3 regions of the Pontibacillus sp. ABV4_188 genome follow, and region 1 is predicted to be linked to each of the others. Evidence: riboswitches for the same ligand, from Rfam matches in the RefSeq annotation. Region 1 holds a riboswitch; each other region holds the start of a gene.
The links. Region 1 has a riboswitch for S-adenosylmethionine ahead of ACYX4O_RS07720 (Na+/H+ antiporter NhaC family protein). Riboswitches for the same ligand answer to the same signal wherever they lie in the genome.
Positions count from the first base shown of each region.

Region 2: another riboswitch for S-adenosylmethionine. It lies ahead of ACYX4O_RS12275 (homocysteine S-methyltransferase family protein); the one in region 1 lies ahead of ACYX4O_RS07720 (Na+/H+ antiporter NhaC family protein).
Region 3: another riboswitch for S-adenosylmethionine. It lies ahead of ACYX4O_RS04945 (LLM class flavin-dependent oxidoreductase); the one in region 1 lies ahead of ACYX4O_RS07720 (Na+/H+ antiporter NhaC family protein).

Region 1 is NZ_CM149975.1:1,523,352-1,526,633, forward strand. It holds gene ACYX4O_RS07720 (Na+/H+ antiporter NhaC family protein) at 1-1,218, opposite strand, end outside; SAM riboswitch class I at 1,279-1,386, opposite strand; gene ACYX4O_RS07725 (C40 family peptidase) at 1,792-2,688, shown strand.
Region 2 is NZ_CM149975.1:2,390,952-2,394,233, reverse strand. It holds gene ACYX4O_RS12290 (hypothetical protein) at 1-8, shown strand, start outside; gene ACYX4O_RS12285 (hypothetical protein) at 141-326, shown strand; gene ACYX4O_RS12280 (VOC family protein) at 531-902, shown strand; gene ACYX4O_RS12275 (homocysteine S-methyltransferase family protein) at 987-2,036, opposite strand; SAM riboswitch class I at 2,132-2,247, opposite strand; gene ACYX4O_RS12270 (GNAT family N-acetyltransferase) at 2,371-2,913, shown strand; gene ACYX4O_RS12265 (YczE/YyaS/YitT family protein) at 2,945-3,282, opposite strand, start outside.
Region 3 is NZ_CM149975.1:972,597-975,878, reverse strand. It holds gene ACYX4O_RS04950 (helix-turn-helix domain-containing protein) at 1-743, opposite strand, end outside; SAM riboswitch class I at 1,016-1,121, shown strand; gene ACYX4O_RS04945 (LLM class flavin-dependent oxidoreductase) at 1,290-2,351, shown strand; gene ACYX4O_RS04940 (ATP-grasp domain-containing protein) at 2,348-3,282, shown strand, end outside.

The DNA of each region.
Region 1 (3,282 bases):
TGCAGTTAATAACTGTGCTCCATATGGAATTAAACCTTGAACCGTACAAGAGAAGATATCGAGTAAACTTGCTGACTTTCTGGAATCAATCTCATATTCATCAGCAATGTTCTTTGCTAATTGTCCTGTCGTAATAATCGCAATTGTATTATTTGCTGTAGCTAGGTTTGTAGTTGCTACAAGGCCAGCGATACTGCCTTCAGCACCTTTTTTAGAACGAATTCCTTTTGTAAGTGTATAAAGAAGGAATTGAATCCCACCATTGTGTTGAATCATGGCTACAATCCCGCCAATAATAATAGTAAGGAAAATTAATTCCGACATCGAGTTAATCCCTGATGTAATGTTTGTCATAAAAGCATCAAGAGAGTATTCCCCACTGACTCCTCCAATGATTCCAGAGAGCAGAATTCCGCCAATGAGCACGGCCATAACATTCAAACCTGCTAACGCCCCCACTAAAACGCCAATATAAGGAATAACCTTTAACCAATTGAAACTGTCTGCCTCAACAGAAGAGGTTCCACCTGAAGTGATCACAATTAAGACTATAATAGTTGCAATGGCTGCAGGAAGAACGATAAAGAAGTTCGCTTTAAACTTGTCTTTCATTTCCGTTTTCTGTGTTCGAACCGCTGCAATTGTCGTATCAGAAATAATCGATAGGTTGTCGCCAAACATAGCGCCACCAACTACTGCTGCAAGTGATAATGCCGCAGTGAAATCCGTTTCAGCACTAATTCCGACAGCAATGGGTGCTAGAGCACTAATAGTACCAACTGATGTCCCCATAGAAAGTGATATAAAGCCAGCAATAATGAAAATTCCAACTATAATTAAGTTTTCAGGAAGATAGGTTAATGCCAAGTTTACTGTAGACTCTACTGCTCCAATACTGCTTGCCACCGATGAGAAAGCACCAGCCAATATGAAAATAAAAACCATAATCATAATGTCAGGGTGGCCTGCACCTTTTGCGAATTGCTCGACTTTCTCAAAGGTTGGCTTTGTTCGATTTTGCAGGATTGCTACAATGGCTGCAATTAGGGCTGGAATTAAGATTGAAATATAATAGAAATCACCTGTTACTATTCCGGATCCTACAAAGATAACTAAGAAAATGAATAAGGGTAACAGGGCAAGTGGATTCCCTTTGTTTATATTCATGTTGTTGCACCTCTTTCTTGCTTGTTTATAATATTGTGTGAAAAATGACATGTGATAATCAAAAAAAGCCCCCTTCTTGATCAGAAGAGGGCTTTTTATTTAGAGCTCCTCTTCTCATCTATCAAGTGTAACCTTGCTGGATTTGGCACAGCACTCATTAATAATGAGCCCGCTGCCGAGACATCGTAGGGCCAGTCCCTCCGCCTCTCGTGATAAGAAGGAGTATTCATTTTTGTTTTACATGCAATGTCTAAGTTTACTTATTACATGTTTTATTGTCAATGAAAGAAGAAGAAATGATGCATTAATAGAATTTACAAAAAAGTAAGATAAAAGGCATGCCTTTGTGGGTTGGAAGATCCTAGATTAAACTAATTGGGGACAACTCCCTAAATAATACTGCGCTTAGAACGTGTACTAAAGTTTCATTTTTCTTTATTACCTACATTTTCCTATTACAATGAAAATGGAGTTTTGAGTGGATTTTGTAGAATGTTTATAAAGAAATATGTCTTTTTTGAAAACAAATTGTAATATAAACGTAACTTTATGACAAAGAAACTTTTGGTAGAATAGTCGTAGAAGAAAAAACAGACGATACTAGAAGAAAATGGAGTGGGGAATATGTTGAAGAAAATTGTAGCATGCGGAATGGCGGTAATGTTTACGTTTAGTGGCGCATCTGTAGCTGGGGCGGCTAGTCAAGATGATTTATTAAATGTAGCTAAGAATCACATAGGTGTGCCTTATGTATTTGGTGGCCAGAGCCCTAGTGGATTCGATTGCTCAGGATATACACAATATGTTTTTAACAAAGTGGGTATTTCAATCCCTCGTACAACTGGAAGTCAAGCAACAGTAGGACAAGCAGTTAGTAAAAGCAATATGAAGCCAGGAGACCTAGTATTCTTTGAGAACACATATAAAGCAGGCATCTCGCATGTCGGGATTTATGTGGGTGGTAATAAGTTTATTAGTGCTACATCTAGCAGGGGAATTGACATTGTTTCACTTAGCAACCCATACTGGGGACCTAAGTTTGCTACAGCGCGCCGTGTAGCAGGGTTAAATGCAAACAGTTTGTTTGCTGATGTAAATGAAAACCATGTGGCTTATGAAGCAATTAAGGCTTTAGTGAGCAGTGAAATTATTAAAGGGTACCATGATGGTACATTCAAACCTAATAAGGATGTTACTAGAGGGCAAGCAGCTGCTTTGTTTAATAGAATCATTGATCATGAAGCATCTGATAATACGACATTCCCTGACGTAGACCCTAATCATCAATTTGCTAATGATATAGCAGCGATGGAAGAGCTAGACATCATTAACGGCTTCTTAAATGGAGAATTTAAACCAAACGAAACAATCACATTCAGTGAAATGACTACAATGGTACTGAACTCGTTTGAAGCATCAGGTATTGCTAAGGACCAAAGTATAAAGAGCTATTCCGCAGAAAATGTCTCCCGCGCCGATTTTTCTTCAACCTTATATGAGACGCTTTACCAACACCAATAGAAAGTCTATTTTACTGTACGGTTATAACTCCCCTTTGGTTTCAAAAACCAAAGGGGAGTTTTTATATTCTATTGTTCTTATACCCAGCTTGCTAGTTCTATAAACTAGTATAGATGAATCGATACGCAATTTAACTTTTGGCTTTGTTCATGTTTATTGTTGATTTTATACTCCTTCCACATAAGCCCCCTTATACGGAAGGATTGAAACTGAGACATTTTAGTATGGAAAGGGCCGTTACGATTATGAGTGCTTGGACTTGCTCGGGGACAACTCGTTTTCTGCGGGGAGCTGGGAAGCCTCCTCGTTCGCTGTCGCTCTCTGCGGGGTCTTCCCTAGGCTCCTTCCCCCGCGGGAGTCTCGCAGTCCCCGAGCAAGCCCCGACTTTTAAAGAGGTGAACGGCCCCCGTAGGTAGCATCAGGGGGGCTGAAGTCACCCCATATAGCATGTTTTGTTAACCCTTATATGGTAAAGGTGGGACTGGAAACTGCGAGACTCCCGTGGGCAGAAGAGCTTAGGTGAGCCACAGGAAAGCGATTGGTTTCCAGGCCCACCTTATGCACAATTGAAGTTAACGAAAACATTCTCTCAGC
Region 2 (3,282 bases), 870 kb from region 1:
ATTTTTAGTAGCACGATCCTTTGTGGTGACTACATTTAATCTATTAGTGCATCGTAATAAGAGAGAGTTTTAAGGAGGGAGAAATAATCAATATTGTAAGAAGGGTAAATGATCTTCTTTTAATCGCTGTAATTGGTCTTGTGGTATTTTATTTATTTTTGGAGATTAAGATAGAGCTCTATATAATTCTAGCCCTTGCATCAGTAGCATTTACACTTACAGCAATTGAAATCATTAAAGGACGCCAAGATAGGAGCGGCTACAAATACATTATTGGAGCCATTGTTATGCTTTTGGCAGCAACTAGGCTATTTCTTGAAGGATAACCAAAAAAACATTTCTACTAACGTGGGCGATTGCTAACAATAGCAATCGTTTTTTCTTGTAAGCAAGGTACTACTTAATGTATGGAAGGGCAATAGGATAGAGAACGGGAATTCCTTCAATGGCTAGATAACATGAGGAAGAGGGTTTTGTATGGGTGAAGGCGAAATTAATTAAGGAGGAAGTCTATTAATAGGAGGAATGGTATGGAGCTTGGGGCATTTTCTATTAGTTTAACTGTAAAGGATATTAAAAAATCTATTGCTTTTTATGAAACGTTAGGATTTGATTCCCTTGGAGGGGTGCCAGATCAGAATTGGGTTATTATGAAGAATGGTGACTGTGTGATTGGGCTTTTCCAAGGCATGTTCGAGAAAAACATCTTAACTTTTAATCCTGGGTGGGATCAAGATGCTAAAGAACTTGATTCGTTTACAGATGTTAGAGAACTTCAAAAACAGTTGAAAGAAAATGGAGTTAAAATTCTTTCACAAGCAGATGAAACGAGTGAAGGGCCAGGGAGTTTCACAATTGAAGATCCTGATGGGAACCCTATCCTCATTGATCAACATAGATAATTGAATTGAGCAGCGTTTATCCCAATGCGCTTATAAAAAGGAGGAACAAACTCTAAAGTGGTTTGTTCCTCCTTTCTTACAATCTTAAGCTTTCACGCGGTACGCTTGATTATGCTTTTTCAACGAGTCGTCTGAACCAAATAGGAAGTGTTTCTCCATATCCGGGGAGTATTTAGAGTTAATTGCTTCACGGCCTACTGTTTCTGCTACTTCACGAAGCATGCTTGGAGAAGCGCCGCAACATAAACCAAAGTAATTGACCCCTGTAGCTAGTGCATCTTTAGCCCAACTAGCAATCTCGTAACGGTTGCAGTAAAGTGGGTCAAGAGAAGTTGGGAATGTCGTTTCTGTTGGTAAGTGACATGCACAACCGCCATCTGGTAGATTAAAGAACGTAGGATGTTCTTCTGATGTGCGGTATGGAACGGGGAGTGCAGCTACATAGCCATCACAAGCCTGGCGAATTTTCTCTACATAAGGTTGCATTGTAGCAGGTCCACGGAAGCAGTTCATTCCAACAACTAAAGCTCCTTGTTCTTGAAGCAAACGACAAGCTTCTTCAACTTCATAACCGTCACGCATTTTATTCTCACCCATAACGCCAAGTGTAATGACAGCAGGAAGGTCTTGCTTGAGCACTTCTTCTAGTGCAATTTGTGCTTCTTCATAATAATAAAATGTTTCCCCATTTACGAAATCGACCCCTTCCTCTTTACACCAAGAAATCATCTCGGCAAACATTGAGCGAACGGCCTCTTTTGAAGATTCATCTTCAGGGTCAAAGAGGTTCGTATTCGAAATGTTTCCAGCCACAAGCGCTTCTTCAACTGGATTTTCTTTAGCTACTTCTTTAGCAAGACGGATTGCTTGTCGGTTAAGTGGTTCTAATAGCTCTTCTTTCCCAATAATACGCATCTTCTCACGGTGAGCATTATAGGTGAAGGCTAAAACAACGTCAGAACCTGCATTCATATAATCACGATAGGTTTGCTTTAGTGCTTGTGGATTATCAAGAGCGACTTCAGGAACGAAGGATCCAGCTTGGAGGTAGCCTCGACGCTCCAATTCGAATAGGTAGCCTTCTCCGCAAATAACCGGTCCATCTTGTAAACGTTGTTCAAGTGTTCGTTTCATGTTCATCAATCCTTTCGAGAGAGTAAGTAATGAGGAAGAGGGTATAAGAAAACCCTCTTCCTAAAATAAGAAGAGGGTGTATGTAACAAGGCCTCCTCTTATCTGCCAGATCAATAATTGATCTGTAGGAATTAGCACCTTTTTCAAGGACGATCCTTGAAAGGTTGCCGGGCGTCACAGGGCCTAGTCCCTCCGCCACTCTGGATAAGAGTTTGATATTTAATTAATAAAGCTTGATATGGATTATAACGGCTAATATTTATGGCGTCAATCCTTTTTCAGAAAAATGTTAAGATTCTATTTTTAGTGTAAGATAAAGTAGGAGGGATGGATTATGAAGAGAAGTCTACAGGTAAGGAATGTAAGCGCTAACGAGATTGATGAAAAATTTTTAATAGATTTCGACCGATATCAGGAAACAAAAAGCGTCTGGTATACGACAAACCAAACTAATGTAAAGACAAAAGATGATTCTTTTATCGATCAGTGGAGCCTAGAGCAAAAGAATGGCATCTCCTTGTACTTAAAAAGATGCATCGAAGAAGGCGGAGGTGTAGCAGCTGCCTTTGAAGGAAGTCAGGTAGCAGGATTTGCAAATGTAGAGAATCGTTTCTTTGGATCAGCAAATCAATATGTACCACTGCCCTTTATTCATGTTTCAAATTTTTATCGGGGGGAAGGCATAGGGAAACAATTATTTTATCAGTGTTGCGAGATCGCTAAAGACTTGGGTGCTGAGAAAATTTATATTGGCGCTCATCCTGCAGTTGAAACGCAATGCTTTTACCAATCTGTGGGCTGTATATTAGCACAAGAAGTCAACGATGAAATCTATCAGAAAGAACCGTTAGATCTTCAATTAGAAAAGCTCTTATAAAAGCGCCTGCTCATGTTGCAGACGCTTTTCTCTATAGTGCAAGTTCGTATCGTTTTTTATAGTGAGGATGAATTAAATAATAATAAGGATAAGCTTTACTGTACGTTAGCTGAATAATTGGACCTGCAAATAATACACCAGCAGCAGTACCTAGTCCAACAGGTCCCCCAATAAAGAAGGCTGAAGTCGAAGTAGTAAGTGCTACAAGAGTTTGACTAAGGCGTAAGCTTAGTTTAAATCTGCTTGCGATGGCTAGGAAGAGCTGGTCCACCGGAGCCCTTGGCAACGCAGGCAGGATATACATTCCGACTCCGACAGCGCTAAGTGTGATTCCGAGCATAAGTGCTCCAACTTGTATTAAGAATGGTG
Region 3 (3,282 bases), 550 kb from region 1:
CACTCATTCATATCCCAATGAATGACTCCTATCATATTATACGTCTCGCCTAATTGATTCCATTCAAGCTTTTGCTGAAACACATCAAGACACTCTTTAGCTACTTCAATCGCTTTATAGTACTCTCTGTTCTGCTTATGTAGCAAAGAGATATTATAGAAGAACAACCCCTTCTCTAATTCATCCTGTGTGTGTGCGACAAGCCTATAATAGTGCTTTAAGCTCTGTTGAATATGGTTGTGTTGAAAGTGATACAACCCATAATAGTAGTCATAGAATGATAGGAGTATTGGGTCGTCTAGCTTCTCCCCTTCTTTTATATAAAGGTTTACTAATAGATGAATCGAGATCAATTGTTCTGATTGGCTCCCCTTTTTCATAAAATGGGCACCTTTAATGAGCGTATATAAGAGTTCACTGTACATACCTTGAACAACTTTGTCCTCCTGAGATTCCAATTGATGTATCAGGTTCTCTACTCTAGAGCCGTCCCCTTTAATAACCGCATCTCTTAGCTCAATAATTTGATCAATGAAAGCCTGATCGTGCTTTTCATATTCACACAAGTAGTCCTTATTTACCTCAAGCTTGTCTGCAAAAAGAACAAGAATATCTTGAGATGGGACGTACTTACCTGACTCGATATTGCTAAGGTGAGTAGATGAAACTACCCCAACACTAAGTTCACTCTGTGATAACCCTCGTAATTGCCGTACGTATTTAATTCTTCTCCCAATGTGCACCCTGATTCCCCCATACCGTAGTGAACTAGTTGTATGTGCTTAACAAAGATGCTGAAAATTCAAAAATATTTCCTTAGTATTAGTTTAGCAAACATTCCCTCATCCCGAATCAGGACGGAAGACCCCTTTTGACCTAGGTCATTAGAATCATCATAGGTATTCACCAAATGTGAACACGTCATTTTAAGGTGAAAGGTTTGAATTACATTTCGTTGACATTCCCATCATAAGAGCGTAAAATAATGATCAACAAAAAGTTAGAAAATTAACTCTTCTTATCAAGAGAGGTGGAGGGACTGGCCCTTTGAAACCTCGGCAACGGGTTCTAATGCGAATACCGTGCCAATTCCAAGCAGGTGAAAGCCTGAAAGATGAGAGAGCGGGACTCGTACACAGAACCCTCTCATCTCGTCTCAAGGACAAGTTGAGGGGGTTTTTTAGTACCTTCCTTCATATATATAGAAGGAAATTGGACGCGTAACGTTTAATTCCAAGTAACTTGGGTTGTTTAATCTGATATACTATTATAAAGAGGAGCTGAGTCAGGTGAGGTATGGATATTGGTTACCGATTTTCGGAGGATGGCTTAGAAATGTGGAGGATGAAAACATGCCACCAACATTTGACTATGCCAAGAAAGTCATTCAACGAGGGGAACAGTTAGGATTTGATACAACGCTTATTGCGGAGTTGTATTTAAATGATATAAAAGGAACCGATCAGGATTCCTTAGAAGCCTGGACAACAGCGGCAGGGCTTGCTGCCGTGACGGAGACAACCGAGATTATGGCCGCAGTCAGACCTAATTTTCATAATGCAGCAGTCACAGCGAAAATGGCCGCGAATATTGATCAAATCTCAGGAGGCCGCTTCACCTTAAATGTCGTATCCGCTTGGTGGCAAGAAGAAGCCAAACAATACGGCGGCTCGTTCACGGCACACGATGAACGCTATGATCGAACCGATGAGTTTCTAAGAGTGTTAAAATCCCTTTGGACTGAAGAAGAACCTGTCAGCTACAACGGTAAATTCTATTCCATCGAGAACACCCACCTTCATCCGAAGCCTATTCAAAAACCGTACCCTAAGCTTTACGCAGGTGGTGAAAGTCCACGTGGAAAAGAAACGATCGTCAATCATTGCGATGCCTATGTCATGCATGGCGGTACGGTCGATGAAATTAAGACGAAGATCAATGATATGAAAGAAAGACGCAGTGAAGCCGGGCAAGAACCGTTCCAATCTTTCGGAATGGCCGCTTACGTCATTTGCCGCAATACAGAAGAAGAAGCATTTCAGGAATTAAACCGGATTACAGATGTAAAAGATTCTGGAGCTTACGCTGGATACAGTGATTTCACAAGTAAGTCACAGCTTGAACAGCAAGTTGATCTGCAGGATTACTCCGTCTCAAACCGGGGACTGCGTCCAAAACTGATTGGCACACCAGATCAAATTGCTGATCGCATTTTACAATACGAACAAGCTGGGCTCGACCTACTCCTCCTTCAATGCTCTCCGCAGCTAGAAGAGATGGAGCGCTTCAGCCGGGACGTTATGCCACTCGTAGAGGAAAAACGCACACACTTCAAGGAGGTACCACAATGACAAAGATTTATGTATTACATGAAAATGACGAATGGACCGATCACTTAACAGGACGCCTGGAGGAGCTCGGCTTACCGTTTGAATTATGGCACTTAGACCAGGGAACGGTCGATCTAACAGAAGAGCCACCGGAAGGAATTTTCTACAACCGAATGAGCGCTTCTTCTCACACAAGAGATCACCGCTTCGCACCTGAATTCACAGAAGCCGTGCTAGCTTGGCTCGAACGCCACGGTCGAACCGTTGTGAACGGCAGCCGCGCCCTACGCCTTGAGCTCAGTAAAGTAAATCAGTATATGGCATTAAATCAAGAAGGCATCACCACGCCAAAGACGATTACAGCTGTTGGTAAAGATCAAATAATAGAAGCAGCTAAAAAGCTTGACCTTGCTCCATTTATTACAAAACACAACCGCGCTGGTAAAGGGCAAGGCGTACAGCTCTTCCACTCCATTAAAGCCCTTGAAGAATATGTATACGGCGAATCCTTTGAAGAACCCGTCGATGGCATCACACTTGTCCAGCAGTATATCGAAGCACCAAAACCATATATCGTCCGTCACGAATTCGTAGGCGGCAAGTTCTTATACGCCGTGAAAGTCGATACCTCAGAAGGCTTTGAACTATGCCCCGCAGACGCCTGCACCATTGATGACCTACACTGCCCAACCGGCACAGAAGAAACAGGCGGTGCGAAATTTGAGATTCTAGAAGGCTACTCAGATCCACTCATTGAGTCCTACGAAGCTTTCCTTGCATCTAATAACATTAAAGTAGCCGGAATCGAAGCGATTCAGGACCATAATGGTAATGTATACACGTACGATGTAAACACAAACACCAACTACAACTCAGACGCCGAATCCGTATCAGGCATATATGGTATGCTCCAACTCGCTACCTACCTAGGAGAACGTCTGAAAGACCAATA